One region of the Aquamicrobium terrae genome, then DNA from elsewhere that is predicted to be linked to it. Evidence: riboswitches for the same ligand, from Rfam matches in the RefSeq annotation. Region 1 holds a riboswitch; each other region holds the start of a gene.
The links. A riboswitch is a leader RNA that binds a small molecule or an ion and turns the genes downstream of it on or off. The one in region 1 is predicted to bind cobalamin.
Positions count from the first base shown of each region.

Region 1 (10,349 bases):
CCGGTAGGTAGAGGAAGGGGAAGTAGGCCAGCACCGACACCAGCACGCCGGCGCCGAGACTGTTGAGGCCGGGCACGATGCTGACCCAGGCATAGGAATGGATGAAGGCCGGCACGGCCAGCGGCGCGACGCACAGCCACGCCCACAGGCGCGCGCCGGGCAGGTCGCTGCGCTCGGTCAGCCAGGCGAGCGCCACCGAAAGTGCCGCGCAGGCGGGCACGGCCAGCACCTCGAGCAGCAGCGTGTTGACCAGAAGCTCGCCGACGCGCGGGCGGAAGATGAGGGCGGCGGCGGTTTCCCAGCCGGTCTGCACCGTGACCCACAGGATGAAGCCAAGCGGAATGAGCGCCAGCAGCGTCACCAGCACGGCGGCGAGCCCGATCCATGACAGGCGCAACGGGGCCGCACTCCGCCGGCTCGATGCCGACGCGGCAATCAGGGTGCTGTCGGCGGACGCCTGCATGAGGGCCTACAGCAGACCCGCGTCGGTCATCAGGTCGGTCACCTTGCGGGAGTTCAGCGTGTGTGGATCGATCTTCGGAGCCTGAAGGTCCTCCAGCGGCACCAGGCCGGCATTGGAAGCCTCGCCCTTGCCGACCGTGTATTCGTAGGAGGTGCCGTCGCGCAGTACCTGCTGGCCGGCCTTGCCGACGATCCATTTCAGGAAGGCCTGCGCTTCCTGCGGGTGCTTGCTGGAGGCGAGGACGCCGCCGCCAGAGATCGACACGAAGGCCCCGGGGTCGCCGTTCCTGAAATAGTGCAGCTCGACCTCGTTGCTGTTCTCGGCCGTGCGGGCCCGGTCACCGAACCAGTAGTAGTGATAGATGATGCCGCCGTCGATCTCGCCGGTGTTCACCGCCTTGAGCACGGTGTTGTTGCCGCGATAAGCCTTGAAATTGGCCTTCATCGCCTTCAGCCAGCCGGCCGTCACCTCCTCGCCCTTCAACTGCAGAAGCGCGCTGACGATGGCCTGGAAATCCGGCCCGGAGGGCGAGGCGCCCCAGCGGCCCTTCCATTGCGGATCGGCGAGGTCGAGCAGCGATTTCGGCAGTTGGTCTTCCGTCAGCTTCGTCTTGTTGTAGGCAAAGACGGTGCTGCGGGCGGCGATGCCGATCCACTGGCCGCTGGAGGGGCGATATTGGTCCTCGACCAGCGCCAGCGTGTCGGGATCGACCTGCGCGAACAGGCCGGCCTGCTCGACCTGCGTCATGGCCGGCGAATTCTCGGTCAGGAACACGTCGGCGGGCGAGGCCTTGCCCTCGGCCACGATCTGGTTGGAGAACTCGCTGTCCGATCCGTTGCGCAGCGTCACCTTGATGCCGGTGTCGCGGGTGAAACCGGCCGCCCACTCCTTGGCCAGGCTTTCGTGCTGGGCGTTGTAGACGATGATTTCCTTGTCCTGCGCCATCGCGGGCGCGGCCAGAAGCATCCCGGCAAGCACGCAAAGGACGGGGGCGGAAAGGATGGACGTCATGGAGGGCCTCTCAAGCGGAGCATTCCCGGACGAAGCGTGGAAGCTCATACATGATACTAGCAGTCAACATTCAAGCCGCAAAGAAGTCTCGACACATCGCTTTTTGACGCAGTTGGACTGGTCTTGGGCGCGGCGTCGATTATATTGCACTGCAACATTTTCCGTCACGGCATAGGCAAGGGGACCCGTCATGAACGCCAAGCGAACCGCAATCGTCACCGGCTCGACCTCCGGAATAGGGCTGGCCGTCGCCCGCGCGCTGGCGGCACAGGGCTGCAACGTCGTCGTCAATTCCTTCTCCGACAGGCCGGAGGATCATGAAGCGGCGGCGGCCATCGGCCGCGAGCACGAGGTCGAGGCGGTCTACATCAAGGCCGACATGTCGAAGCCCGCCGAATGCCGCGACCTCGTCTTGAAGGCCGCCGAGCGCTTCGGCTCGGTCGATATCCTCGTCAACAATGCCGGCATCCAGCATGTCGCGCCGGTCGAGGAATTCCCCATCGAGAAGTGGGACGCGATCATCGCCATCAACCTCTCCTCCGCCTTCCACACCATCGCAGCGGCGGTGCCGCTGATGAAACGGCAGGGCGGCGGGCGCATCGTCAACATCGCCTCGGCCCACGGGCTGGTCGCCTCGCCGTTCAAGTCGGCTTATGTGTCGGCCAAGCATGGCATCATGGGGCTGACCAAGACGGTGGCGCTGGAGCTGGCGCGCGAGCACATCACCTGCAACGCCGTTTGCCCCGGCTATGTGCTCACCCCGCTGGTCGAGGCGCAGATTCCCGACCAGATGAAGGCGCACAACATGGACCGTGACACGGTGGTGCGCGAGGTGATGCTGGAAAAGCAGCCGACCAAGGAATTCGTCACCGTCGAGCAGGTGGCGGCGACGGTGGTGTTCCTCTGCTCGGAGGCGGCCGCCCAGATCAACGGCACCCACGTCTCCGTCGATGGCGGCTGGGTGGCGCAGTAAGGACCCCAGCATTTTTTATCTTCACGGCTTCGGAAGGACCGCGCATGCCGGCCAACGGTGAAACTGCGCAGCGCAAGAAGATCAACATCGCCCTGCAAGGCGGCGGCTCGCACGGCGCCTTCACCTGGGGCGTGCTCGACCGCCTGCTGGAAGACGGGCGGCTCGACATCGTCGCCGTTTCCGGCACCAGCGCCGGGGCCATGAACGCGGTGGCGCTGGCCGACGGCTTCGTGCGCGGCGGCATGGAAGGCGCGCGTGCCAAGCTCGCGGAATTCTGGCGCGCGGTGGCGCGAAAGGGCCGCTTCAGCCCTGTGCAGCGGACGCCCTGGGACATGCTGTGGGGCAACTGGTCGGTCGAGAATTCGCCCGGCTATATCTGGTTCGACACCATGTCGCGGGTGGTGTCCCCCTATCTGGCCAATCCGCTCGGCCTCAACCCGCTGCGCGACGTCATCGAAGATGAGATCGACTTCGACAATGTGCGCTGCTGCGAGGCGATGCAGGTGTTCATCTCGGCCACCAATGTCGAGACCGGCCAGATCCGCGTGTTCTCCGATGGCGAGATCAGCACCGATACGGTGATGGCCTCGGCCTGCCTGCCGCAGCTTTTCCGGGCCGTCGAGATCGACGGCGTGCCCTATTGGGACGGCGGCTATGGCGGCAACCCGGCGCTGTTCCCCTTCTTCAAGGCGACGCAGACCGAGGACGTGCTTTTGGTGCAGATCAACCCGGTGCAGCGCGAGGGCGCGCCGACCAGCGCCGGCGAAATCCAGAACCGCATGGACGAGATCGCCTTCAACGCCGCGCTGCTGCGCGAATTCAGGGCGATCGCCTTCGTCAAGGAGCTGATCGCGGTCGGCCGCCTGCCGCATGGCGAATATCGCGACATCCGCATGCATCGCATCGATGCCGACGAGGCGTTCAAGGGCCTGTCGGCGTCGTCCAAGATCAATGCCGAATGGGCCTTCCTCGAATATCTGCGCGATCTCGGGCGCGATGCGGCGAGCGATTGGCTGGAAGCGCATTTCGATGCGGTGGGCGAGCGGCCGACGCTCGATCTTTCAGGCCAACTGGAAGACGGCATGAAGCCCCGGCCGTCGCCCGGCAGCCGGGTGAGCCGCTTCCTTGCCACGCGTAGGCGGCCGCCCGGCGCGGCCTAAATGAAGGGCCGATCAGGATTCGGGCGTGGCCAGATCGAGCGGATGCACGATCGGCGCGCCATCCGCCTCGCCGAACCAGGCTTCCACGCCATAGATGGCGCGCAGGCTTTGCGGCGTCAGCACGCTTGCCGGCGGTCCATCGGCCACGATGCGGCCCCTGTCGAGCAGGATCAGGCGCGAGCACCAGCGCGCCGCCAGCCCGAGATCGTGCAGCGAGGCCACCACGCTGCGGCCATCCGCGGCCAGGGAATCGAACAGCCGCATCAGGGCGATCTGGTGGGCGGGATCGAGCCCGGCCGTGGGCTCGTCGGCCAACAGCAGCGGCGTGTCCTGCGCCAGAGCGCGCGCGGCCAGCACGCGGGCCTTTTCGCCGCCGGACAGTTCGGTCGCGATGCGGTGGCGGAACGCTTCCACGTCCATGCGCCGCATGGCGGCGTCGACGATGGCGCGGTCCTTGTCGGTGAGCGCGGCGAAGCCCGGCCGGTGCGGCGAGCGGCCGAGCGCCACCACCATTTCCACCGGCACGGCCCAGGCGATCTCGCGCTCCTGCGCCAGATAGGCGACGCAGGCGGCGCGCTGGCGCGCGTTCATGGCGGCGGCGTCGGTGCCGCAGAGGCGCACCTGGCCTTGCGCGGGCAACAGGTTGAGCACCGAGCGCAGCAGGGTGGATTTGCCGGCGCCGTTGGGACCGATGAGGCCGATGAACTCGCCCGGCTGGACGGCAAAGCCCAGCCCGTGCAGCACCGGCCTGTGCCCGAGTTCCACGGAAAGGTTTTCGACCGAAAGCAGCGTCACAGCAGGCTCCTGCGGGTGCGGAAGACCAGCCACAGGAAGAAGGGCGCGCCGACGATGGCCGTCAGCACGCCGAGCTTCAGGTCGCGCTCTGGAGCGATGATGCGCACGAGGATGTCGGCGGTCAGCACCACGCAGGCGCCGCCGAGCGCGCTGGCCGGCAGCAGGCGCGACGGGCGCGCGCCGACCAGCGGGCGCAATATATGGGGCACCACCAGCCCGACGAAGCCGATGGCGCCGGCCACGGCCGTCGCCGCGCCGACGCTGGCGGCGGTGCCGAACACGGCGAGGAACTGCACCTTGCGCAGTTCGATGCCCATCGAGGCGGCGGTCTCGGAGCCGAGGGTCAGCGCATCGAGGGCGCGGCCGAGCGAGCCCAGCATCAGCCAGCCGACGAGCATGAACGGCGCCGAAAGCCAGACATGGACCATGGAGCGGTCTGTGAGCGAGCCGAGCATCCAGAACATGATCTCCAGCGCCGCGAACGGATTGGGTGACAGGTTGAGCGCCAGCGAGGTCATGGCTCCGGCAAAGCTGGTGACGGCGATGCCGGCGAGGATGACGATGAGCGCGCCGCCGCGCTGGCCGGCCAGCGCCTGCACCACCAGCACGGCCGCCACCGCGCCGGCGAGGGCTGCGAGCGGCAGGGCGAGCATAAAGGCGGCGGACAGGCCGGTATAGATGGCGAGCACCGCGCCCAGCGAGGCCGAGGCGCTGATGCCGAGCAGGCCGGGCTCGGCCAGCGGGTTGCGCAGATAGCCTTGCAGGGCGGCGCCGGAGAGGCCGAGCGTGGCGCCGATCATGCCGCCCAGAATGGCGCGCGGCAGCCTGATCTCGCGCATGATGAGGGCGACGCCGTCGGCCTTGTCGGAGAACAGCGCCTTCATGCTGTCTGCGAACGCGATGCCGGCCGGGCCGACCGTCAGCGACAGCAGGAACAGCGCCAGCGTGGCGGCGGCCAGCAGGGTTAGGAGCAGGGGATAGTGCCGGTCGGCGCTCATCGGCGCTCCTGCTTCGCCGCCGCGTCCTGCAGCATGAAGGCGGCATCGAGCGTGAAGGGCGCACCGCAGATCATCTTGGCCACCGGCAGGTCGATGGCGTCCTGCCGTGACAGGGCGCGAAATGCGGGATGGACGAGATTTTCCTGCGCCAGCGCGGGAGCCCCGTAGTCGCTGCTGGAACGGCCGATCAGATCGGGCTTCGCCATGATCAGCTGCTCCAGCGGCAGGCGCGTCGAGCCGGTGACGCCCAGCCTTTCGGCGATATTGACCAGCCCGGCTGCCGTGAAGATGTCGTTGGCCAGCGTGCCTGCGCCTGCCGTGTAGCTGTTCGGCTCGTAGAGGGCGATGGTGCGACCCGATGGCGCGCCGGCCCGGAGCCGTGCGAGGCCGTCATCCAGTTGCGCCACCAGTTCGGCGGCGCGCTCTTGCCGGTGCAGAAGCGCGCCGATGCGCCGGATGTTGTCGCGCACATCGGCGAAGGACCTGGCCGGGGCGAACTCCTCGACCCGGAAGCCGAGGCGGCGCAGCAGCCCGACCGTGGCGCGCGCGGAAAACGTGCCGGCCAGGATCAGGTCCGGCTCCATAAGGAAGATCTCCTCGGCCAGCGCGTGGTTGACCGCGAAGGCCCGCGCCTCGTCCGCCATGGCCGAGGCGCGCGGGTCGCCCGCCAGCGCCGAGACGGAATGGAGCTGGCCCGCGCCGGCGATCAGCATGGCAAGCTGGTCGGTGCAGACATTCATGGACACGATGCGGCGGGGGGTGGGCTCGGCCGCGAAGGTGGGCAGCGCCGCAGCCATACCCAGCACGGCGGCGACGAAACACGACAATGCTGTCCGCAAAATCATCATTGGCCGCGTTTCGCCGCTTGAGACATCGCCGTTGCCTAGAAGGACCGGGTGAAGCTCAGATTGAGCGTCCGGCCGGGTGCGCGGAAAGTTTCCTTCGTTTCATACTTCTTGTCGAAGATGTTCTGGGCAGAAAACTTAAGCTGCGACTTCTCGTCAATCGCGTAAATGGCGGAGAAGTCCGCCGTGATGTAGGAGGGAAGCCGCCTTGCGTTGAACTCGTCGGCGTAGCGTGACGAGACGTAGAGCAGATCGGCGGACAGGCTGAGGTCTTCCGTCGGGGTGTAGGTGAAGCCGGCACTGCTGCGGAAACGCTCGCCATAGGCGATGTATTTGCCGTGAGCGCCGGCGCTCCTGTTCAGGGGTTCGCGCACGTCCACCATCGCCCTTACGCTCCATTGCGGGTCGAAGCGGTGTTCCAGCTTGGCCTCGAAGCCGGTGACGCGTGCCCGGTTGATGTTGGAGGGTTGCCACGGACCGCCGGGATCGTTCGGGTCGATGGGGGCCCAGGCGATCATGTCGTCGGTATTGTTGCGGTACAGTGCCATGTCGAGTGTGGTCTGGTCGGCGATGCGCCAGTTCAGGCCGATTTCGTAGGAGCGGGATTCCTCCGGTTTGAGGTTCGGGTTGCCTGCATCGGGATAATAGAGGTCGTTGAAGGTCGGGGCACGGAAACCGGTCGAATAGGAGGCGCGGGCAACCAATCCATCGGTCAGCTCATAGCTTGCGCCGACATTGTACGTGGTGACGCTGCCGAATTGCTCGTTGTCGTCATAGCGCAGGCCGGTATCGACAGTGAGGCGCTCATACTCGAACGAATATTGGCCGAATACCGCGACAAGGTCCCGCTTCGTCTCCGCATAGGGCACCCCGGATACGGCGCTGTTCTTCACCGAGTCGCGATAGGCTTCGACGCCACCCTGGACGATATGGTGCGTGGCTCCGAGATCGAACTGCTTCTGGGTGGTCGCAAGCAGGCCGTAACGAAGCGTGTCGAAGTCGTCGCCGGCAACGCCATCCTGGGAAATGGAAGCGTAGTCGAGGGCTGTCGACAGTTCGACAGTCGAGGTCCAGCTCTCCGAATGGTCGAGCCGCGCGCCGAGCCGGCCGGAGAAATTGTCGGTGTGCGAGACGTTGCCGAACGGATCGTTGTCGAACTCGTTCCTGCCCCGCGTGTAAAGGCCGTCGGTGTAGATCGCGCCCGCCGCCATTTCCTTCGACAGGGAAAAATTGACCGAGCCTCTGGTGAAGCCGTCCTTGTCGAGGTCATGGCCGGGCGAGAGGCGGTAGTCGTAGCCTTGGGTGCCGAGGATGCTCGCGCCGAAGGAGTAGCGCAGGCCATCTTCGGTACCGCCTCCGACATTGCCCGATAGCGTGCCGCCCCAAGGGTGCATGATACCGGCCGTCACGCTGCCGCAGGCGCTTTTGCCCTCGGGACAGGGACCGCCCTGCTTGGTGATGATGTTGATGATGCCGCCAATGGCGTCGGCGCCATACTGCGCCGAATGGCCGCCTCTGGCGATTTCGATGCGATCGATGGAATCGAGCGGGATGCTGGAAAGGTTGAGTGTGCCCGCAGTGGCCGATGCGGCACGCACGCCGTTGACCAGTATGAGCGTCTGGGCCGCGCTGGCTCCGCGCAGCGACAGGCTGGAATCGGCGCCGAGGCCGCCATTCGATGTGGCGGTTATGCCCGGCTGGGTCTTCAGTAGGGAGAGCAAATCGAGCGCCGCCGATTTCCTGATCTCTTCTTCGCCGATCACCGTCACCGACGACGTTGAACGCTCGAGCGACGAAGCGCGCCGCAGCGGCGTGGTCACCACGATCGTGTCGAGCTGGATGGTGTCGTCGTCGCTGTTCGCGGATTGCTGTGCCCAGCCCGGGCCGGTCAGCGCCAGCGCGCATACGCCTGCGGCCAGAATTGTCGTTCTCATGGTCCTTACCCCCGAATGCCGGGCGTCTCGCGCCGGCGATTTCCACTTCAACCGCGGACCGGAAGGGCAGGGGGATCGCATGTTCCACCCGGCAGCCGTAAGGCACGCGGCAACACCTTGTCGTGTCACCGCAGCGGACGGCCGCGCCTGATCCCACCCCGTGATCAAGCATGGGTGACCGGAACCGGCAGGTCTCCTGACTTCCGCGTCGTCGCCTCCCGCCGCCTTCCCGGACCGTTGCGGCCCAGTGGCATATCGGGGAGAGGCTCGGCGGCTACAGTTGCGGGGGCAGTCGCGGCTTTGCCGATCGCTCGGCTGACCGTGTTCCCTTTTGATCCGTATGTGGAACCGATTCCAGGAGCGACGCTAACCACTGCCCGGCGGGCCTGTCAATTCCGGCAGCGGTGGCCAATGGTCCAGTTGCGGCATGGGTCGTCCTTGCGGGCCGGGGAAAATTCCGCTACGTCGCCGCTTTGCTGACGGGAGCAGGGCCTTGACCGACCACCAAGCCGATGTCGCCATCATCATGGGCAGCCAGTCCGACTGGGCGACCATGCGCCACTCCGCCGAAACGCTGGCCGAACTCGGCGTCTCCCACAAGAGCCTGATCGTTTCCGCCCACCGCACGCCGCAGCGGCTCTACGACTTCGCCCACGGCGCCAAGGCGGCCGGCCACAAGGTGGTGATCGCCGGTGCCGGCGGTGCGGCGCATCTGCCGGGCATGACGGCGGCGATGACGCCGCTGCCGGTGTTCGGTGTGCCGGTGGAATCGAAGGCGCTGTCGGGGCAGGATTCGCTGTTGTCGATCGTGCAGATGCCGGCCGGCATCCCGGTCGGCACGCTGGCCATCGGCAAGGCGGGGGCGGTCAATGCGGCGCTGCTGGCCGCCGCCGTCTTGGCGCTCACCGATGCGGCGCTTGCCGGACGGCTGGAAGCCTGGCGCGCGGCGCAGACGGACAAGGTTGCCCTCGAACCGAAGGATGATGCGTGATGCTGACGCCCGGATCGACCATCGGCCCCGGATCGACCATCGGCATCGTCGGCGGCGGCCAGCTCGGCCGCATGCTGGCCATGGCGGCCGCAAGGCTGGGCTACCGTATCGCGGTGCTGGAACCGCAGGAAGACTGCCCGGCGGCACAGGTCGCCAACCGGCAGATCGTCGCCGCCTATGACGATCCGGCCGCCCTGGCGGAACTGGCCTCGATCAGCGCCGTCGTCACCTATGAGTTCGAGAACGTGCCGGTGGAAGCGGCCGAGGCCCTGGCGGCGCGCGTGCCGGTGCTGCCGCCGCCGCGCGCGCTGGAGGTTTCGCAGGACAGGCTGGTCGAGAAGCAGTTCCTCAACGGCATCGACATCGCCACCGCGCCGTTCCTGGCGGTGGACGGCGATGCCGGGCTGGCGTCCGCCCTGCAGGCCTTCGGCGGCAGCGGCGTGCTGAAGACGCGGCGCATGGGCTATGACGGCAAGGGCCAGCGCGTCTTCCGAAACATGCTGACCGGCGGCTATGCCGGCGTGTTCGAGGCCATGGGCTCGGTGCCGCTGATCCTCGAGGGCCTGATTTCGTTCGAGCGGGAAATCTCGGTGATCGGCGCGCGCGGCGCCGACGGCAAGGTGAAGACCTACGCGCCGGCCGAGAACGTGCACCGCGACGGCATCCTGCGCAGCTCGACCGTGCCGGCGGCCATCGCGCCGGTGACGGCGACGGCGGCGCGCGACGCGACGGCAGCCATCCTGGAGGCGCTGGGCTATGTCGGCGTCATCGGCGTGGAGTTCTTCGTGCTGGACGACGGCTCGCTGCTGGCCAATGAGATGGCGCCGCGCGTGCACAATTCCGGCCACTGGACGGAAGCCGCCTGCACCGTTTCGCAGTTCGAGCAGCACATCAGGGCGGTCGCCGGCCTGCCGCTCGGCGAAACGCGCCGCCACAGCGATTGCGTGATGGAAAACCTGATCGGCGACGATGTGGCGCTGATGCCGCAACTGGTGGCGGAGCCCGACGTGATGGTGCATCTCTATGGCAAGGCGCAGGCGCGCCCCGGCCGCAAGATGGGCCATTTCACGCGCCTGAAAGACATGGTTGCCGACTGAGCACGCGCTTTTGTGCGGGCCAGTTCTTTTTCCTGTCGCAAATCCGTGCCAGGAATTGGCCGGAAATGTTGAGGGAGCCGAC
Region 1 covers NZ_JBRKLZ010000001.1:1,547,640-1,557,988, reverse strand. The annotation lists gene ACVCNR_RS07880 (ABC transporter permease) at 1-463, opposite strand, end outside; gene ACVCNR_RS07875 (iron ABC transporter substrate-binding protein) at 470-1,474, opposite strand; gene ACVCNR_RS07870 (3-hydroxybutyrate dehydrogenase) at 1,665-2,447, shown strand; gene ACVCNR_RS07865 (patatin-like phospholipase family protein) at 2,492-3,607, shown strand; gene ACVCNR_RS07860 (ABC transporter ATP-binding protein) at 3,620-4,402, opposite strand; gene ACVCNR_RS07855 (FecCD family ABC transporter permease) at 4,399-5,400, opposite strand; gene ACVCNR_RS07850 (ABC transporter substrate-binding protein) at 5,397-6,248, opposite strand; gene ACVCNR_RS07845 (TonB-dependent receptor plug domain-containing protein) at 6,284-8,179, opposite strand; cobalamin riboswitch at 8,349-8,547, opposite strand; gene purE (5-(carboxyamino)imidazole ribonucleotide mutase) at 8,673-9,170, shown strand; gene ACVCNR_RS07835 (5-(carboxyamino)imidazole ribonucleotide synthase) at 9,170-10,267, shown strand; gene ACVCNR_RS07830 (tyrosine-protein phosphatase) at 10,333-10,349, shown strand, end outside.

Region 2 (10,349 bases), 1.1 Mb from region 1:
CCCCCGCTCGATCTCGCCGAGGCCGGTGGCATCGCCCGCGGGCGCAGCCGAGCCGGGAAGCGGGATTGCAGGGTTGGTTTTGGGTTCGGACCAGTCGAGCATCGGTAATGTCCTTGTGAATTGAAAGAGAATTGAGCTTCATCCCGGAAGCCGCAGCGCAGCGGAGGCTGTCCGGGATCCATTCCGGAACGGTTGCGGAATGGATTCCGGCTCGCGGTCGCTGCGCTCCCTTGACCGGGACGACGCGGGATGCGTTGCCTTACTGGCAGGCCTCGCACTCGGGATCGTCGATGGCGCAGGCCTTGCCCCATCCGGCATTGGGATCGACCACGATGGGCACCGCGGATTCCGCTGCCGCAACCACTGCGGGCGACACGGCGTTCAGCTTGCCGTCGGTGCCCTTGAGCGTCGACTTCTCGACATGGGTGGCCGAGCGCGAGCGCAGGTAATAGGTCGTCTTCAACCCCTTGCGCCATGCCAGCCGGTAAAGCTCGTCGAGCTTCTTGCCGCTCGGATTGGCGATGTAGAGGTTGAGCGACTGCGCCTGGTCGATCCACTTCTGGCGGCGCGACGCGGCCTCGATCAGCCAAGAGGAATCGATCTCGAAGGCGGTGGCATAGAGCGCCTTGAGGTCGTCGGGGATGCGGTCGACCTGGCCCACCGAACCGTCGAAATATTTCAGGTCCGAGACCATCACCTCGTCCCACAGGCCGCGGGACTTCAGGTCGTGGACCAGCGCCGCGTTCACCACGGTGAAGTCGCCCGACATGTTCGATTTGACGAACAGGTTCTGATAGGCCGGCTCGATCGACTGCGCCACGCCGCAGATGTTGGAGATGGTCGCCGTCGGCGCGATCGCCATGGTGTTGGAATTGCGCATGCCGGTCTTCTTCACCCGCTTGCGCAGGCTGTCCCAGTCGAGCGTGGAACCGGAATCCATCTCCACGCCGGGGCGTGCTTCCTCCAGCAGGCGGATGGAGTCGATCGGCAGGATGCCCTTCGACCACAGCGAGCCCTCGAAGCTCGGATAGCGCCCGCGCTCGGCGGCGAGATCCACCGAAGCCGAGATGGCATGGTAGCTGATCGCTTCCATCGACCGGTCGGCGAACGCAACGGCGTCGTCGGAGGCGTAGGGAATGCGCAGCGCCTGCAACGCATCCTGGAAGCCCATCAGGCCGAGGCCGACCGGGCGGTGGCGCAGGTTCGAGGCACGCGCTTCCGGGATGGTGTAGAAGTTGATGTCGATGACGTTGTCGAGCATGCGCATCGCCGTGCCCACCGTCCTCGCCAGCCGGTCGAGGTCGAGGCCCTTTTCCGATACGTGATTGGCAAGGTTGACGGAGCCGAGATTGCACACGGCCACCTCGTCCTTCGACGTGTTGAGGGTGATCTCGGTGCACAGATTGGACGAATGCACCACACCGGCATGGCCCTGCGGCGAGCGGATGTTGCAGGGGTCCTTGAAGGTGATCCACGGATGGCCGGTCTCGAACAGCATGGTCAGCATCTTGCGCCACAGGTCGAGCGCCCGCACCTTGCGGAACACCCGGATGCCGCCGGCCGCCGCCTTTTCCTCATAGGCTTGGTAGGCGGTGCGGAACGCGGTGCCGTAGAGGTCATGCAGGTCCGCCACCTCGTCAGGCGAGAACAGCGTCCATTCGCCGTCGGCGGCGACGCGCTCCATGAACAGGTCCGGCACCCAGTTGGCGGTGTTCATGTCGTGGGTGCGGCGGCGGTCGTCGCCGGTGTTCTTGCGCAGGTCGAGGAATTCCTCGATGTCGACGTGCCATGTTTCCAGATAGGCGCAGACCGCGCCCTTGCGCTTGCCACCCTGGTTGACGGCGATCGCCGTGTCGTTGGCCACCTTCAGGAACGGCACCACACCCTGGCTCTCGCCGTTAGTGCCCTTGATATGGGCACCGAGGCCACGCACCGGCGTCCAGTCATTGCCGAGGCCGCCGGAATATTTGGCCAGCAGCGCATTGTCCTTGACGCCCTTGAAGATGGCGTCGAGGTCGTCGCCGATGGTGGTGAGGAAGCAGGACGAAAGCTGCGGCCTCAGCGTGCCCGAATTGAACAGGGTCGGCGTCGAGCACATGAAGTCGAAGGACGACAAAAGGTTGTAGAACTCGATGGCGCGCGCCTCGCGGTCGATCTCGCGCACGGCAAGCCCCATGGCGACGCGCATGAAGAAGGCCTGCGGCAGCTCGAAGCGCTTGCCCTTGGTGTGCAGGAAATAGCGGTCGTAGAGGGTTTGCAGGCCCAGATACTGGAAATTCAGGTCGCGATCGGCCTTGAGCGCCGCGCCGATGCGCTTGAGGTCGAAGCGGCCGAGTTCGGGATCGATAAGCTCGGCCTCGATGCCGGTCCTGATGAACTCGGGGAAATAGCTGGCATAGCGCCCGGCCATGTCGGCCTGCGTCGCCTGCTCGGGGCGGCCGGTGACGAAGCTCAGCGCCTCGCGGCGCAGCCGGTCGAGCAACAGGCGGGCGGAAACGAAGCTGTAGTTCGGTTCGGTCTCGACCAGCGTGCGCGCGGCAAGGATCGGCGCCAGCGACAGTTCGTCCTCGGTAATGCCGTCATAGAGGTTGCGCAGCGCTTCGGTCAGGACCGGCTGCGGCGACACGGCCTCCAGCCCCTCGCAGGCTTCCTCGACGATGCGGCGGAAGCGAGCTTCGTCCAGCGGCGCCTTTTCGCCGGTGGCGAGGGTGACGTGGAGCGAAGGTGCCGCCGTCTCGGCAACGGCAGCCTTGGCGGCAGCGCGCTCGCGCGCCCGTTCCTCACGATACAGCACATAGGCGCGGGCGACCTTGTGGTGCTCCGAGCGCATCAGCGCGAGCTCGACCTGATCCTGCACGTCCTCGATGTGGAAGGTGCGGCCCTCGCCGATGCGGCGCATGAGGTTCGACACGACCTGCTCGGTCAGGTCCTTGACCACGTCATGCACGCGGCGCGAGCCGGCCGCCACCGAACCCTCCACGGCCAGAAACGCCTTGGTCAGCGCGACGGTGATCTTGGTCGGATCGAACGGCGTGACCGACCCGTTGCGGCGGATGATGCGATAGCCCGGCTCGGCCGGGGTGAAAGCATCGGTTTCGATGGAAGGGGGGGCCTTGTCGGCCCCGTTCGTCTGGAGTGCAGTGGTCGCCGGCATCTTGTCCCCGTGGCGCTGTGGACGGGGAAGCTTGGGGCAACGCATGCCGGAAGACGCGGTTCAGGCCGCGCTGGCAGGCGCACCTCCGGGACACCCCGCCCGAGTTTCGTGCAACGTCACGGCAGGTCTCCTGGCTCACGGATCGTCGTCGCTGTCAGGCCTTCCCGGCGCCTTGGCGCCAGTGACACGAAAGAGACAGCGACTCACCGTTTACAGTTGCGGGGGCAGCGCCGGAATTCCCCGAAAGGGCACCGGCTTCCCTCTTAGCCTTTCCGAACCGCGAGGATTCTGAAAGGAACCATGACAACTACATTTAGTATCAGGGTGCATTTTCATGTCAATCACTGGTGCGGAAATTATGCGGGCAAAGCAAATTTATCCACGCTATCCAAAGGCTGCCTGTGCATGAACACTGCGCCCGAATGCGCGTGCCGGCATCGGGCGCAGTATGTCTCTACGTGCCTAGACCGCTTCCAGATAGGTCTCGAACTCGAAATTGTTGACCCTGAGCGCGAAGGTTTCAAGTTCCTGCTTCTTGCAGGCGACGAGCGAGCCGCGCAGCGCGTCCGGGAATATCTCGGCGACGAGGCTGCCGCTCTCGAAGCTGGCGATGGCCGAGGCCCAGTCCGGCGGCAGCTTGGGCAGGTTGCGTTCGTAGACGTCGGTCGTCGCCGGCTCGCCGGGGTTCAGGTTCTTCTCGATGCCGATGAGCGCCGCACCCAGAATGGCGGCCAGCACCAGATAGGGGTTGGCGTCGGCCCCGGCGACGCGATGCTCGATGCGGCGCGCTGAAGAGGGGCCGCCCGGAATCCGGATCGCCACCATGCGGTTCTCGTAGCCCCAGGCGACGGCGGTCGGCGCATGGGAATTCGGCCGCAGGCGGCGGAACGAGTTGAAGTGGGGTGCGAACACCAGCGTGCTTTCGGCCATCGCGGCCAGCAGGCCGCCCACGGCATGGCGCAATGTATCGGAGCCTCGTGCGGTGCCGTCGTCGAAGACGTTGTTGCCGTCCTTGTCGATCAGGCTGAAATGGACATGCAGCCCGCTGCCCGAGCGCTTGCCGTAGGGCTTGGCCATGAAGGAGGCGATGAAGCCGTGCTTGCGGGCGATGCCCTTCACCGTGCGCTTGAACAGGATGGCGTCGTCGGCTGCGCGCAGCGCATCGTCGACATGGTTGAGGTTGATCTCGAACTGGCCGACGCCGTTTTCGGCGATGGCCGAATCCACGGGAATGTCCTGCGCCCGGCAGGCGGCGTAGACTTCGTGCATGAAGCCTTCGAAATCGTCGATCTCGTCGATGGAAAGTGCCGCGTCGGAATCGAGCCGCCGGCCGGTGATCGGCGAGACGGGGCCGCGCGGGCGCGCGGGCTTGGGATCGACGAGGTAGAATTCCAGCTCGGTGGCGACCACCGGCGTCAGGTCCAGCGCCTTGTAGCGGTCGAGGATGCGGGCGAGCACCTGGCGCGGATCGCCGAGGAAGGGCGCGCCGCTCTCGTCGGTAAGCCAGAGCGGGATGAGGGCGGTGGGGTGAGCGGTCCATTCCATCGGCAGGATGCCGCGCCCGGTCCATTGGCAGATGCCGTCGGCATCGCCGGTGGAGAACACCAGCTTGTTGCCGACGATGTCTTCCCCCCAGACATCGACGCCGCACACCGAAAACGGCATGCGCAACTTGCCTTCCAGTGCCTTCTCCGCCTGATCGACGGGAATGCGCTTGCCCCGCATGATGCCGTTCAGGTCGCAGACCGCGGCCCTCAGGCTCTGGATGTCCGGCCGGCTCTCGAGCCAGTCCAGCACCTCCCTGATCGCTTCACTCAATTGATACCTCCGGGTTGGTTGAACATAGGGGCGGGGACGCGGCGGGCTCGCAGGGAGACGCACGCGCCGGGGCCGTGCAAAGGCGCGGCCGGGGTCACGATGCCAGGGGAGTAAGAAGTGCCAGGGGAGTAGAAGGAGCGGCGCTGCCTGTGCGCGCTGTTTCCGGCCAGAGGTCCGCTGGACCCGAATGTCCTGTTCCCAGGAATTTTTCTTACCCTCGTTGAAGCCTGCGAGAGGCTTTCCGAGAGCAAGCAAAAAATTGTGCAATCCCCCAGCGCCACCCTGCGGTTCGCATGGATCGAACCGACTTCGCGGATCACAATATCCGGCGGCCGTCGACTTGCCAAGCCGGGGCCAGCCGGGCCGCCGGCGTCAGCTCTTCTTGCGGGCCCGGTTGGCGAAGGGATTGTCCGAGGTGCGCAGCGCGATCCGGATCGGCACGCCGGGCATGTCGAAGGCCTCGCGCAGATTGTTGACCAGATAGCGCACATAGGATTGCGGCATGGCTTCCGGCCGCGAGCAGGAGACGACGAAGCCCGGCGGGCGCGTCTTGGCCTGGGTGATGTATTTGACCTTCAGCCGGCGTCCGGCCACGGCCGGCGGCGGATGATGGGCGAGGATGCCTTCCAGCCAGCGGTTCAGCCGGCCGGTGGAAACACGGCTGTTCCACACTTTGTGGGTGCGCACCACCGCATCCATCAGCTTGTCGAGCCCCCGCCCGGTCTCGGCCGAGACCGGCACCGCCTGGATGCCGCGCACCTGCGGCAAAAGCCGCTCGGTCTTCTCGCGCAGTTCGGCCAGCACTTGTTGCGGGTTGTCGATCAGGTCCCATTTGTTGAAGGCGATGACCGGCGCGCGTCCCTCGCGGATGATGAGGTCGGCGATCTGCAGATCCTGCTTCTCGAAGGGGATGGTGGCGTCGAGCACGATGACCACGATCTCGGCGAAGCGGATGGCGCGCAGGCCGTCGGCCACGGAGAGCTTCTCCAGCTTCTCCTGCACCTTGGACTTGCGGCGCATGCCGGCCGTGTCGAACAGCTTCATCTGCCGTCCGCGCCAGTCCCAGTCGACGGAGATCGAATCGCGGGTGATGCCGGCTTCCGGTCCGGTCAGCAGCCGCTCCTCGCCGATCAGCGCGTTGATGAGGGTGGACTTGCCGGCATTGGGGCGGCCGACCACAGCGATGCGCAGCGGCTTGGTCTCGTCATAGGCCGGCGCCTCGGCTTCCGGATCGGCGATGTCCTCGCCGATCAGCACTTCGCTGGCTGCAAGCGTTTCGTCGTCGTCCTCGTCGTCCTTGCCGAGCGTGCGCTCCTCGCCCAGGGCCTCGACCACGGCGTCGCGAAGATCGGGCATGCCGACGCCATGCTCGGCCGAGACCGGCACCGGCTCCCCGAGCCCCAGTTCCCACGCTTCCAGCAAGCCGCCCTGCGCGCCGCGCGCTTCGGCCTTGTTGGCAACCAGCACCACCGGCTTGCCGGAGCGGCGCACGATGTCGGCGAAGGTGCGGTCGTCGGGCATCAGCCCGGCCTTGGCGTCGACCACGAAGAAGATGACGTCGGCCTCGTCGATGGCGATCTCGGTCTGGGCGCGCATGCGTCCGGGCAGAGTGGCGGCCGGCGCATCCTCGAAGCCGGCAGTGTCGATCACCTCGAAGGCGAGGTCGTAGAGCTTGGCGGCATGGACGCGGCGGTCGCGGGTCACCCCCGGCGTGTCGTCGACCAACGCCAGCTTGCGCCCGACGAGGCGGTTGAAGAGCGTGGATTTGCCGACGTTAGGCCGGCCGATGATGGCGGCTTTGAAGCTCATGTGTCACGACGCATCGCCCGAACCGCGGATCAGTTCGGACATCAGGGAGGCGCGCTGGCGAATGTTCTGCGGCGCCTGGTCGTCTTCCACGATCTGGTCGAACAGCTTGAGCGCATCGCCCGCCTTGCCTTCCTTCCAGGCGGCGAGCCCCAGCGCCTCGCGGGCGGAATGGCGCAGCGCATTGCCATCCACGGCCATCGCCTCGACGCGGGAGGACACGTCGGCATAGCTGCCGGTATCGACCAGAAGCAGCGCGGCGCGCAGCCTGGCCATGTCGCGCAAACCCTGCGGGATGGCACTGTCGGCGGCGACGGCATCGAGCTCGGTCACGGCCGCCGCCACATCGCCGCTGTCGGCCTTGAAGGTGGCGGCACGCAGGCGCGCCAGCACCGGATAGGCGCCGTAGCCGTCCTTCTGCAATTCGGCGAGCGCCGTCAGCGCCTCGTCGCGCTTGCCCTCGTTGGCAAGGGTCAGCGCCTGCGAAAAGGCATCGCCCGAGCGGTTGGCGCGGCTTTCGTCCCATTGGCGATAGCCGACATAGGCCGCGGTGGCGAGCACGACCAGAACGGCGATGCCGATCACCAGCGGGCCGAAACGGTTCCACACCGCCTTGGCCTGCTCCTTGCGCAGTTCTTCGTTCACTTCGCGGATAAAGCTGTCGTCGGCCATTCACTCAAAACCGTTTCTGTGCCGCAATGGCGGTCTGTTCGCCCGCGTTTTAGCTGAAATTCGCCGGCATGGAAGGGGCGGGGGCGGAAATTCGCCCCGGCCGCCCTGCATCGCGGGATGCGGGGTCATCCTGCTTCAGCGGTGATCGGGTTCAGGCATGCTCCTCCACGCCGCCCGCCTCGATGAAATCCTGATCCAGCTTCGGCAGTTCCTCGCCCGACAGCGTCGCCTCGAACGCGTGCAGGCGCTTGTAGACCGACAGCAGCTCCACGATCGTCGACCATGAGTTGACGAGGAACTGGAACGAGCTGGTCACTTGCGAGAAAGCATAGCTGATCTGGTTCATCAGGCCCAGCGTCAGTCTCTGGGCGACGATCGACGGCACCATGACCAGCAGGGAGAACATGTTGTTGGCCTGCAGGTAGGTGTAGCGCACGACGTTGAAATAGACGTAGTGGAAATAGAGCCTGAAATAGTTGCGGCGCACATTGGCGAACAGTTCGGCAAGGGTGGCCGGCTGGGCGCGGTCCTCGTGGTCCTCGCCATAGACGAGTTCCTTGCGATAGGCGGCCTCGACCCGCTGGTTGCGGAATTGCAGGCCCGGCAGCTTGAAGCCGGCCAGCGCCAGCGCCACCGTGCCGAACACCGACCAGGCGATGGCCGCCAGGACCAGCGGCTGCCCGACCTCGCCGACGATGGGCAGGGCGCTGATATGTTGCGAGAGGTTGATCAGCACCGGCGTGAAGGCGATCAGCGTCATGATGGAATCGACGAAAGAGACGCCGAGGCTTTCCATGATCTGGGAAAAGCGCATCGTATCTTCCTGGACACGCTGCGAGGCGCCTTCAATGTGGCGCAGCCTTTCCCAGTGGGCGACATAATAGTCGTTCATGGCGGTGCGCCAGCGGAAGATCCAGTGGCTGACGAAGAAGGCGTTGAGCACGGCGACATTCATGCCGACGAGCGCGAGGCCGGCGAAGCTGCCGATCTCACCATAGAGCTGGGCCTGCGTTGCGGTCTGGCTCTTGGACAGGATCGCCTGGATGAGATCGTAGAACGGGCCGTACCAGGCGTTGACCGCCACCGACACCTGCACCTGGAAATAGACCACGAACAGGATGAGCGCCGAGCCGAGGATCGACCAGCGCAGCCACGGATTGGGCGAATACCAGCGCCAGAACCCATAGAAGATCATCACCCCGATGAAGAAATAGATGTAGAACCACAGGAACGGCGGCGACCAGAATATCGATACGCCGATGATCGGCGGCGCACTGGGCGCGGCCGGCGGCAGGCCGAACACGGCCCCGAGCCGGTCTCCGCCAAGGAACCAGCCGGCCACCAGCACGGCGCTCCACAGCACCACCGAAATAAAGAACAGTTTCGGCTTGGGAAAGAAGGATACGAACACGTGGCGGGTCCTCGTTGGGCGCGCGAAGCTGCGCTATGACCGGGTGGCGGGCATAAGGTCATATTTCATCTTGCGCGAGCAAGATCAAAATCATGGCGATTTTGGCGCGGCCGACCAGGCGATGGCGGCGGAAAGCACCAGGATGGCGGCCGCCAGCAGGGAAGCGGAGACATAGTTGCCCGACCATTCGACCAGCAGGCCGGCTATCAGCGGGCCTATGATCTGGCCGAGGCCGAAGGAGGCGGTCATGATGGCGAACACGCGCCGCGTCGCCAGCGGCGCGAGCTGCCGGGCCGCCTGTATGCCCAGCGCCGTCGGCGCCATGAAGGTCGCGCCGAGCAGCAGCCCGCCGGCAAGTGGGCCCGTGCGCCCCGCCACCATGACGCTCGCCGCCACGCCGACGGCCTCGACCAGGCAGGCGGCGGCATAGGCATGGTTGACGCTGCTGCGGTTCGCCACCTTCTGCCACAGGAACAATGACGGGACCGCCGCGGCGCCCGTGGCCAGCCACACCAGCGCTTCGAACAGGCGGGTTTCGCCGTTCTGGCGCACGATGGCGACGAGGAAGGTCGCGGTGATGACATAGCCGAAGCCGAACAGCCCGTAGGAGAGGATGATCCTGCGCAGTGCCGGATCTTTCGGCAGAGGCGGTTCCCGCCCGGAGCCCGCGCCGTTGGCCACGCCCTCGTCGGCAAGCAGGGCGACGAGGCCGAGCCCGGCCAGCGACAGGGCGCCGGACCAGTACCAGCCGGCGATCCAGTCGGCATGAATGCCGGCCAGCCCCGCCATCAAAAGCGAGGAAACGACGATGCCGAGGCCAACGCCGCCGAAATGCAAAGCCTGAAGGTCTGTGCGCCGGGCAAGGATCAGGTGGCTGAAGACGATGCTGGTCATGAACACCATGGTGAATGCGCTGGCTGCCCCGGCGAGGAAGCGGATCGCCAGGAAGGGCACCATGCCGGAAAAGACGCCCATGGCGGCGGCAAGGATGGCGCTGGCCGCCAGGCTGGCGAGCGCGATCTGCCGCTCGCGTCCATGCGCCCATCCGCCTGCGGCCGCCAGCGCGCCGGCGAGGTAGCCGAGATAGTTGGCCGAGGCGATCAGCCCCGCGTCGGAGGCCGAAAGGCCGAGCCCTTCCATCATGCCGGGCAGGATGGGCGTGTAGACGAAGCGGCCGATGCCCATGGCGACGGCAAGCGAGGCCATTCCGGCCACGGCGAAGCGCAGGGGCGCGAAACGGAAGGAGGAAGCGGGCGGGGCGTTCATCATGCGCACAATATGTGCGTCCGCAGTCGAAACAATGCGACTTCCGTTGGGCCAGAGGCCGCAAGGGCCGATCGGGTGGCGCATAAGGCTGGAAAGAGGGCCGGCACGGGTCTATCTAGGAAGTTTGGCACACACATTCACAGGCTTTTCTCCCATGACGGCACACGCCCCTTCGATCACCCCCGCCACCGATCTATCCGCCGTCATCGATCCGGTGAAGCT
Region 2 covers NZ_JBRKLZ010000001.1:2,677,332-2,687,680, forward strand. The annotation lists gene ACVCNR_RS13130 (ribonucleotide-diphosphate reductase subunit beta) at 1-102, opposite strand, end outside; gene ACVCNR_RS13135 (ribonucleoside-diphosphate reductase subunit alpha) at 260-3,154, opposite strand; cobalamin riboswitch at 3,258-3,472, opposite strand; gene ACVCNR_RS13140 (glutamine synthetase family protein) at 3,617-4,972, opposite strand; gene der (ribosome biogenesis GTPase Der) at 5,345-6,781, opposite strand; gene ACVCNR_RS13150 (tetratricopeptide repeat protein) at 6,785-7,450, opposite strand; gene sbmA (peptide antibiotic transporter SbmA) at 7,602-8,861, opposite strand; gene ACVCNR_RS13160 (YbfB/YjiJ family MFS transporter) at 8,952-10,127, opposite strand; gene ACVCNR_RS13165 (aminopeptidase) at 10,282-10,349, shown strand, end outside.
Region 2: linked by a shared signal. The riboswitch ahead of ACVCNR_RS13135 (ribonucleoside-diphosphate reductase subunit alpha) and the one ahead of ACVCNR_RS07845 (TonB-dependent receptor plug domain-containing protein) in region 1 are both predicted to bind cobalamin.

Region 3 (10,349 bases), 1.6 Mb from region 1:
AACACCAGCTCGCCGGTGTTGGAGCCGCGCATGCCGAGCTTGTCGAGCTTCTGCGCCACCGAGAATCCCTTGAAATCCTTCTGGATCAGGAAGGCGGTAATGCCGCGCGACTTTCGCTCCGGGTCGGTCTTGGTGTAGACCACCAGCGTGTCGGCATCCGGCCCGTTGGTGATCCACATCTTGGTGCCGTTGAGCACGAAGCGGTCGTTCTTCTTCTCGGCCCTCAGCCGCATCGACACAACGTCGGATCCTGCGCCGGGCTCCGACATGGCGAGCGCGCCGACGGCCTTGCCCGCGCACAGCGCCGGCAGGTACTTTTCCTTCTGCGCCGGCGTGCCCCAGCGGTTGATCTGGTTGACGCACAGGTTGGAGTGCGCGCCATAGGAGAGAGCGACCGAGGCGGAGGCCCGGGAAAGCTCTTCCATCGCCACGACATGGGCGAGGTAGCCCATGCCGGTGCCGCCGAAGGCCGGGTCGGCGGTCATGCCGAGCAGGCCGAGCCCGCCCATTTCCTCCCACAGATGGGCCGGAAACTCGTTGCTGCGGTCGATCTCGGCGGCCAGCGGCGCGATCTTCTCCTGCGCGAAGCGGTGCACGAGGTCGCGCAGCGCTGCGACATCTTCCTCAAGCCCGAAGTCGAGTGCCTGCGTGTACATGATGGGTCTCCCGGTTCGTTGACGCCCCGACGAGGCGCATTGTCATGGAAAGATAGGTCCGCGTCACGCCCTCCAGCGAAAGCCGCTCGTCCGGCCGGAACCAGACGATGACGCCGGTGATCATCTGGATGATCGCCATGGCGGTGAGCCCGATGTCGTCCAGATCGAAGGCGCCGCTTTCCGCGCCCTCGCGCAGCATGGCCCGCAGTTCCTTTTCGTAGGCGCCGCGCAGCTTGAGGATGAAGGTCAGCCGCTCCGGCGACAGGCTGCGCAGTTCCATGTTGGAGATATGGGTTTGCGCGCGCCGCGCGATGTGGAAGGCGATGTGGTTCTCGACGAAGGCGGCGAGCCGCGTGGTGGCGTCGTCCGTGGCGGGGCGGGCGTCGCTCCAGGCTGAAAGCAGCGCTTCCATGTGCTCGCGCATCAGGATGAAAAGCAGCTCTTCCTTGGTGGGAAAGTAGCGGTAGAGCGCGGCCGGTTGCACGCCGACCCGCGCGGCGAGCTGGCGCATGGAAACGGCTTCGTAGCCATGGCGCGCGATCAGGTCGACGGCCGCCTCGCGGATCGCCGCTTCCGTTCGTTCGCCGTCCGAACCTGTCGTGCGCGCCATCGGTGTTCCTCCGGATACATTAATAAAACGTACGTTCAATTAATTCAAGAGGAGGCCATACGGGCCGGGCGGCAAGCAGCAAAGGCGGAAGGTCAGGTGTCGTCCTGCGCCGGGCGGGAGCGTCCCTTGCCGAGCACCATGCCGGCGGCGGCAAGGGCAAGACCGAGGCCGGAAAAGGCGGCGAGGCTGGGCAGATGCGTCGGTATCTCGCTCCATATGGGGCGCACCACGCTCGCCGTATCGAATGTTTCGCCGCTGTACTGGCACAGCACGAAGGACGATTGCTTGCGCACCATATCCGCATCGATGCGCGATATGAGGTCTTCCACCGCCGTCTTGCTGGCCGAGGTCTCGCGCATATGGGTCAGCAGCGCGTGGGCCGCCGACAGATAGGCGTGGGCGCATTCGTTGAACGGGCTTTCCTCGTCGCCCAGCGTGCCGGGAACGAGACCCCACAGGCAGTAGGTGTACTGGATGTTGCCGTAGTTCAGCAGCCGCACGAAGGTGTCGTCCACCTGCCGCTCCTGCGCCGCGAGCTTCATGATCTCGCTGCGGTAATCGGCGATCACGGCCATCTGGCCGTGCGACAGGCTGGCGATCGGTATGCCCTGGATTTCGGCCGGATTGATCCGCCGATGCGCCTCAGCCGCAGGTGAAGCAAGGCAGGTCGCGAAAACCGCAACAAGAAACGCGGCACGCGCCGAGAAGGGAGCGTGCCGCGTCATGGCATTTCTCAGGCCGTCCGGGCGCGTGCGCCGGGCAGGGCGCGCTCGGCAACCGCGCCGAAGGCAAGGCCGATCACCGTCCACAGCACGGCATGCATGCCGAGCGAGGAGGTGCGGAAGCGCCAGAGCAGGTCGGCCGAATAGCCTTCCGGAATCTCGTTCACCGTCGGCAGCGCATATTGGGCGATGGCGATGATGACGATGAAGGCAAGGCCGCCGGCGATTCCCGCGTTCCAGCCGCCGAGCTGGCTCCACAGGCGCCGCGCCAGCACCACGGCGACGGCAGCCGCGATGATGGACACGATCAGCATGATGAAGAACAGTTCCGTGCGCGCGCCGATCGTTTCAGGGTTGCCGACAGCCGGCGGCGTTGCCGGGTATTTCAGCGCCGGCACCAGCACCACGGCGATGAAGGCGGCGACGGCCAGCAGCCCGGCGGTGGCGCGCGGACCCAGGGTGACCGCACGCCCATAGACATAGGCGAAGACGAGGGAGAACAATCCGCCGATGGCGGCGCCGTAGACGACCGAGCCGGTCAGCAGGCCGAGGCCCGCCTGCGTCTCGCGGCTGACCAGTTCCTCCTCTTCCTCGGCGGGCTCGCCGGAGGCGGCAGCCATCGCTTCTTCATAGGCGATGGCGCTGTCGATATGCGGCTCCCCGTAGATACGGGCGAATCCGAACGCGAAAAGTCCAGCGAGGATGCCGACCAGCATCCCGCGAAGCAGAAGATTTCCAACCATGGCGCTATGCTTTCAGTGGCAGGGGAAGCCGAGGAGGTGGCGCGCGTCATGAACGAATTCATGCGTGCTCAGGCTCGAGAACAGGGTGGTGGCCCCTTCTTCCGCGCCGACGAAATAGATGGCCAGCACCATGAGCAACCCGCCGAAAACGGCCCATGGCATGATTTCGCGCACCGGAATCGGACGGATTTCCGGTGCGAATGTGATGTCAGACATTGTGCTTCTCCCTGGGATACTGCGTCCCGTCATTGCAAGCTGGGGAGACGGACCAAGGCCTGACTTCCGGCATTATGCCGATCACAGTGGCGCGACCGCGCTGGATTTTCACCAGCTTCCAGATCCGTAACCTTTGCCGACACTAGTCGCCGTCATGTATGGCTGTCAATCAAGCGAAGGAGGATGCATGGCAGGGCGGCTGACGCTGGTGTGCTGCGGCGCGACGGAGGCGACCCGGCGCGGGGCTTTTCCGCGTGACGAGCCGCTGGAGCCTGCTGCCCTTGCACAGGCGCAGAAGCTGGCCGGGAACCTGCCTCGCGCCGACCGCGTATGGCATGGCCCCGCCCTGCGCGCCGTCCAGACCGTTGCCGCCCTCGGCCTGCACGGGGAGGCGGTGGAGGCCCTTCGCGACCAGGATTTCGGCACCTGGGCCGGGCGCAGGCTTGCCGAACTCGATCCGGCGGACCTGGCGGCATGGGTGTCCGACCCGGCAACCGCGCCGCATGGCGGTGAATCGCTGAACGACCTCAGGCATCGCGTGTCGGCCTTGCTGAAAGAGAGCCTCGGCCTGTCCGGGCATACGCTCGCGGTCACCCACCCGTCGGTCATCCGCGCCGCTGTCTGTGCGGTGCTTGAGGCCCCGCCGCAAGGTTTCTGGTCGGTCGATGTCGAGCCGCTTGGCCTGACCCGGTTCACCACCGACGGACGCCGCTGGGCCTTGCGGATCGCGTCGCTCTAGCGCCGCTTATCCGGCCCGCGCCGCCGCCAGTGCCTTCGGCATTTCCTCGGCCAGAACATCGAGTTCGTGGTCGAGCCCGACGCTGATGCGGATGCAGCGGTCCAGCCCCGCCACCATCGGCTTGCGGATGAACACGCCGCGCGCCAGCAGCGCCTCCATCAGTTTCAGCGCGAAGGCTCCGTCGCGGCCGCAGTCCACGGCGACGAAATTCGTTGCGGAGGGCAGGGCCTGCAAGCCATTGTCCGCGGCTATTGCCGTGATGCGGCGGCGCCCGGCATCCACCTTGCGCACCACCTCGGCCAGCCAGGCCTGGTCCTCCAGCGCCGCCTCGCCGGCGATCTGCGCCATGCGGCTGACGCCATAATGGTTGCGGATCTTCTCGAAGGCGGCAATCACCGTCTCCTCGCCGATGGCATAGCCGCAGCGGATGCCGGCGAGCCCGTAGGCCTTCGAGAAGGTGCGCATCCGCACGACGTTCGGCCGTGTCACGTCGATCGCGGGCAGGGCGGAAGCCGGTGCGAGTTCGCAATAGGCCTCGTCCAGAATGAACATCGTCGTTTCCGGCAGCGCCTCGATGAAGCGGGTCACGTCGTCCGCCTCCCACCAGCTTCCCATCGGATTGTCGGGGTTGGACAGGTAAACCAGCCGGGCATTTTCACAGCGTACCGCATCGAGCAGCCCGTCGAGGTTTTCGCGGTCGTTCTCATAGGGAACGGACACCAGCCTGCCGCCCACGCTCGCGACATGGAAATTGAAGGTCGGATAGGCGCCCAGCGACGTCACCACCGGCTCGCCGGGCGAAACATACATGCGCGTCAGCAGGCTGAGCAGCCCGTCTATGCCTTCCCCGACGACGATGTTCTGCGGCTTGACGCCGTGATGGGCGGCGGCCGCGAGTTTGAGGTCGTGATTGTCGGGGTCGCAATACATCCACATGTCGGGCACCGTCTCGGTCATGCAGGCTATGACGCGCGGCGAGGGCCCGAAGCTGCTTTCGTTGGCCCCGATACGGACACGGAATCCATGTCCCGTGGCGCGTTCCTGCGCCTCCGGCCCGACGAAGGGAACGGTGGAGGGCAGGGCTTCGATGACGGGGGTGAAAGGAGGATGGATGGGCATGGCAATCCTGTTGTCGAACCGGATTGCAGCTAAGCCAAGTGGCAGGTGCTGCGCAAGCATCTGCTGAAGGAACTCTGCCTCTTATCCCTTCCGGAAGAGGCGAATCGGAGCTTTGGCCTTGTGCGTGGCCCGGTTGGGCGCACTCCAACCGGGCCCGGCGCTTGCGCGGAAAGCGCCAGGGATCACCGGAAGAGATTTCCTATAATGGGAAAAATTGCGCGAAGGAGAATCGTGTGGAACCTGTTCCCCGATTTTCTCCTCCTTGCCTTGTGGGTTTCTGCGCCATTCTGCAAATAGCTGCGCTCAACCGCGAGATTGAGCCTTGCCAAACTGACGGAAACCCTTAGAAAGCGCGCTGTGGAGAGGTGGCCGAGTGGTCGAAGGCGCTCCCCTGCTAAGGGAGTAGAGGTCAAAAGCTTCTCGTGGGTTCGAATCCCATCCTCTCCGCCATCGCTGTCGATTGCCCTCTGTCATCCCATGTTGCCGCCGGCGCCGCGTTCCGACGGGCGTGCGGATCCTGGGCGGGGTGTTGGGCCACAAGCGGCGATGGGCAGGAGCCGAAGGGGGGGCCGATAATGATCGCCCGCAGGCTTCTGGCGTAGGCTACTCCGCGTTTGCCAGCTTTGCCAATGTCGACCGCGAGGGGGCGAAGAAGGTGGTGCCTGTCCGGGCTGTGGAAAAGTCCAGAAGCCGGTCGTATGCGCCTTTCGGTTCACCGATGAACATGCGCTGCAGCATCTTTTCGATCACCCAAAGCCGGCGGGTATAGCCTATGAAATAGGTTCCGAACTCACGCCGCCCCGGGCTGCCGAACGGCATATTGTCCCGCAGGATATCATGCTCCACGCCCTGCGGGTCGACGATGGTGGCCAGGCTCTTGTGCGATTTCTGGTTTGCTGCCTGATCGTCGAGCTCGATGTTGTCCACCTTGGTGCGGCCGATGATCTTCTCCTGTCGGTCGGCGCCGATCGCCTTCCATGCGGACAGGTCGTGCAGGTATTTCTGGGTCACCACATAGCTGCCCCCGGCGAATTCGCGATCCTCTTCCCCGACCAGCGCCGATTCCGGAATGTCCTGTCCCACCGGGTTCGCGGTTCCGTCGACAAAACCAAGAAGATCCCGCGCGTCGAAATAACGGAAGCCCCAGGTCTCATCGACGATCCGCACCGCGTCACCGAGTGTGTCAAGCAGCAGCCTGGCGAATTCGAAACACAGGTCGGCGCGCTCGGCCCGTATGTGGAACAGCAGGTCGCCCGGCGTCGACGGGGCCTTGTGAACAGAGCCATCGATCGGAGAGAACGGCTTGAGTTCAGCCGGCCGGCTGGAAGGAGAGAGCCGCTCCCACAGGGCGGACCCGATCGCCGCGATGCAGGACAATTTGCCGTCCAGGTCGCGAAAGCCAACGGTTTTGATGAGGTCGTCCAGCCCGCCGAGTGTCGCGCGGACGCTGGCAATCGCGTCATTGCCGTCCATGGTTTCGACGACCAGGAAGATGGCACTGCGCGAAAGCGGAGCTTCGATGCTCTGGGCGTCGATTGGCACCCGATCCCAGGTATGTCCCGCCATGGCCGCTCCGGCGTTGTGACGCGGCGCTCACATGCCGTCCGCTCGAAAACATTTCTATATCGGAAAGCGCGCTATTTCCAACCCGCCCGCTTCAGCCGAAAGCCGCATTCCCCGGTCCGGCCTCGTTACGGAGTGAAAGAAGCTTTGACCGCAGCGGCATTGACCTCACGGCCATGGACTTCATGATGCGCGCCCGGCGGGGACAACAAGAAGGGACCATGAATGACCCGCAAGATCCAGCTTCTCGCCGCATTGGGCCTGACATTGATCGCCGTCACCGCCTGCAGCCAGACGGAGACGACCAGTTCGGTCCCGCCTCCCGGCGCGACGGAAGCTCCTCCTCCGCCCGGTGCCGGCGTCATGGCACCCAGCGACACGGTCGCGCCCGCCCCTTCCGGCACCATGTGATCCGCACCTCATCGGCCGGTCGTACTCCACCAATCGAGGCATTGTTTCGACAGGCCCGAGGAAAGCTCCTCGAAACGAAGATCGAGACGGAAACCCGCCCGGCTGAGGCCGGGCGGGCCTTTGTTTCAGTCAGGCGCAGACGGCCGGAACTCAATGGGCGGTCTGCGAATGTTCGCCGCCCGGCTTCGATATGCCGCCGAGGGCCCTTCCGGCATTGGTGGCGTCGCCATTGGTGGCGAGGTCTCCCAGCGAGACGATGCCCACCAGCCGCTTTTCCCGGTTGAGCACCGGCAGCCGCCGCACCTGTATGTCGCCCATATTGTCCAGGACGCTGGCAACCTCCTCGTCCTCGAAGCAATATTTGACGTCGGTCGACATGACATCTTTGACGGGCGTGTCCGGCCCCATTCCCGAAGCCACGCCGCGAACGGCGATATCGCGATCGGTGATCATCCCGACGAGCCTGTTGTCGTCGGCGACCGGAAGCAGGCCGATATCGAGGCTTGCCATTGCCCGGGCGACATCCCTGAGCTTTGCCTCGGGGCCGGCAAACCGGACGTCCCTGGTCATGCATTCGCTTACTCTCAACGGATTTCTCCCTGTGTTCCTCACCCCACGCTGCCCCAGGTGAGTGAGGCCAATGAGGGGCGGGGAGAATCGTTCCAACAAATCTTGACGGAATGAGAGACAGCGGCCGCGGCCTGTCGTGGCGAAAGCCGTCCTGGGCACCGCATAAGGTTCGCGACCCCGGTCAAACAGCCCGTTCCAGAAGGCAATTCGTCACGAAATGGCCACATCGGCGGCAGTTTCTCATCGCAATGATCATGTCAGTTGCGCGTGCGTGCGGTGGGGCCAATCGGAAAAGGCAAATCCATGCGCAAAACAGTAATGATCCTCGCCAGCGTCACCTTGTTCGGAACTGCCGGCGCTGTCCTCGCGCAGGAGGCATCTCCCTCTCAGCAGCCGGCCAATCCGCCCGTGACGGCTCCGGCCATCCAGCGCGTCAACGTCATCGATGTGAGCGAACTGCCACAGGAGACGCAGGCGCAGGTCAACAAGATCGTGGAAGAAACCAGCAGCGAGAGCATGCAGCAATTGCACAGCATGGTCGAAACCTCGCCCGAGGCGAAGTCGGCCCTCGATGAAAAGGGTGCCAAGTCCACTCAGGTCGTGGCCACAAGCATGGGCGCGGATGGCACGCTGACGCTGATCACGAAGAAGAACAGCTGAAGCTGGTGGCCGACTACGACGAGTTACGCCGTGCTTTAAAGACCATGACCCCGGCTTCGGCCGGGGTTCTTGGTTTCGGCAGGCGGCAAGTTTCCTCGCCGGCCGCGACTATCCGGTTCGGCTTCTTGTCCTATTCCTGGATGTCCGGCTCCACTAGCCTTGCCAGGTTCCGGAGTGAATCCTGCCAGCCGAGATAGCAGGCCTCGGCTGGAATGAGGTCGGGGATGCCTGCCTGTTCGATGTTCAGTTCCGTGCCGACCGAGACCTTCGTCAGGGTCACGGTCACCTTCATCTCGCCGGGCAGGTTGGGATCGTCGAACTTGTCCGTGTAGCTCACCCGCTCGCCCGGGACGAGTTCGGTATATTCGCCGCCGAAGGCATGGCTTTGGTCCGTCGTGAAGTTGCGGAACGACATGCGGAAGGTGCCTCCGGTTTTTGGCTCAAGGTGATGCACGGTGCAGGCGAACCCGTTGGGCGGCAGCCATTTCGCGAGTGCATCGGCCTCTATGAAGGCGCGGTAGACCTTCTCCGGGCTCGTTGCCAGAACGCGGTGCAGGCGGACGGTGCTGGGCATGACATGTGTCCCTTCTGATTGGATTGGCGATCAACGCTCCTAGGACGAGCACGGTTTCGCCAATCCGACAAATTGGCCCGGATTTTTTTGCAGCTGCGGTGCGGAGCGGGCTACAATTGTCCGGCCCGCAACTGTTCCGCGCTCCTCGGCGAAAGCAGGCCGGGAGGAACGTCGAACACCGTCTTGGCGCCGAACTGGTCCATGGCGTGCAGGCGATGCACGGCCCGCGCATAGGCCACCAGCACGCTGGCCGTGAACTCCGGATTGCTGTCGAGCTTGAGGCTGTATTCGATCGTCTGCGTAGTGTTCGCCGAGGTTTTGCCGATGACGAAGCCGCCATGCACCATCGCCGCGTGGTCGCGGGCAAGCTCTTCGGCGCTGATGAAATTCACGGTGGTGTCGTAGTCGGCGAAATAGTGCTCCATGGTGACGATCGCCTCGCGCACCGGTCCCGGTTCGACGCCGTCCTGGAGCACCACGAAGCATTCGCGCCAGTGCTTTTCGCGGGTTGCCAGCGCCGGCCGCGATCCGTTGCGGGCGCGCTCCATGGCAGCCGGGACGGGGCGTGTATATTGCACCGCGCCCGCCACGCCAGGAATGCGGCGCACGGCGTCTGAATGGCCCTGGCTCAGCCCGTCGCCCCAGAAGGTGTAAGTTTCGCCGTCCGGCAGCAGGGCCTCGCCCAATATGCGGTTGATCGAGAACATGCCGGGATCCCAGCCGGCCGAGATCAGCGCGGTGCGGCGATTGGCCTTTGCCGGGGCGTCCACCGCGGTAAAATATTCCGGAATGCGGGCATGCGTGTCGAAACTGTCGACCGTGTTGAAGAGGGCTGCATATTCCGGCCCTTGCCGGGGGAGGTCTTCCCGGGAACCGCCACACAGGATCAGCACGTCGATCCGGCCGGCATGTCCGGGCAGGGTTTCCATGGCGAACACCGGCGTGCCGGGCTGGCGGGGGCGAAGCTGTTCGGGCGGACGGCGCGTGTAGATGCCGACGAGCTGCATGTCGGGATTGTGGCCCATGGCCGCCTCGACGCCGCGCCCGAGGTTTCCATGGCCGGCAATGGCAACGCGAATGGGTTCGGTCATGTTCATGATCGTGTTCCTGATGCTGGGGAATGGTCCCTCGAAGCACCGGGGAACCGAAAGACGGGGAGGGGATAGCAGATCGCCTGCCCATATCAAGGCAAGCCGCGCGGCAGTCCCCGCCTGGGGGAACAGGCGATCAGGTCCGGTACGGATTTCGGGCGCGGTCATCAAATTCCTGAACTTGTCCTATGGTGCGGCGCCCGGCTTTGCGCTAGAAGCCGGCATTTCGCTCAAACAGGGCTCCAAGGAGTTGGACATAATGCTGAGAGGCTCGCTCACCGCGCTCGTAACGCCGTTCGACCAGGACGGGCGTTTCGACGAGAAAGCCTTTCGCGCCCTGGTCGAGTGGCAGATCGAGGAAGGCACCACCGGGCTGGTTCCGGTCGGCACCACCGGCGAGTCGCCCACGCTCTCGCATGAGGAGCACCGCCGGGTGGTCGAGGTTTGCGTCGAGGTGGCGAAGGGCAGGGCTCCGGTGGTGGCCGGGGCCGGTTCCAACAACACCAAGGAAGCGATCGGGTTGGTCAAGCACGCCGAAAGCGTGGGCGCCGATGCCGTGCTGGTGGTGACGCCCTATTACAACAAGCCCACCCAGCGCGGCCTTTACGAGCATTTCGCCGCCGTCGCCCAGGCCACCACGCTGCCGATCATCATCTACAACATTCCGCCGCGTTC
Region 3 covers NZ_JBRKLZ010000001.1:3,159,886-3,170,234, forward strand. The annotation lists gene ACVCNR_RS15545 (isovaleryl-CoA dehydrogenase) at 1-656, opposite strand, end outside; gene ACVCNR_RS15550 (TetR/AcrR family transcriptional regulator) at 625-1,266, opposite strand; gene ACVCNR_RS15555 (hypothetical protein) at 1,359-1,991, opposite strand; gene ACVCNR_RS15560 (CbtA family protein) at 2,000-2,731, opposite strand; gene ACVCNR_RS15565 (CbtB domain-containing protein) at 2,744-2,947, opposite strand; adenosylcobalamin (AdoCbl) riboswitch at 2,995-3,075, opposite strand; gene ACVCNR_RS15570 (histidine phosphatase family protein) at 3,135-3,686, shown strand; gene ACVCNR_RS15575 (pyridoxal phosphate-dependent aminotransferase) at 3,693-4,805, opposite strand; tRNA gene ACVCNR_RS15580 (tRNA-Ser) at 5,165-5,255, shown strand; gene ACVCNR_RS15585 (Dyp-type peroxidase) at 5,409-6,371, opposite strand; gene ACVCNR_RS15590 (hypothetical protein) at 6,594-6,779, shown strand; gene ACVCNR_RS15595 (CBS domain-containing protein) at 6,930-7,367, opposite strand; gene ACVCNR_RS15600 (hypothetical protein) at 7,653-8,009, shown strand; gene ACVCNR_RS15605 (SRPBCC family protein) at 8,140-8,583, opposite strand; gene ACVCNR_RS15610 (diaminopimelate dehydrogenase) at 8,694-9,680, opposite strand; gene dapA (4-hydroxy-tetrahydrodipicolinate synthase) at 9,934-10,349, shown strand, end outside.
Region 3: linked by a shared signal. The riboswitch ahead of ACVCNR_RS15565 (CbtB domain-containing protein) and the one ahead of ACVCNR_RS07845 (TonB-dependent receptor plug domain-containing protein) in region 1 are both predicted to bind cobalamin.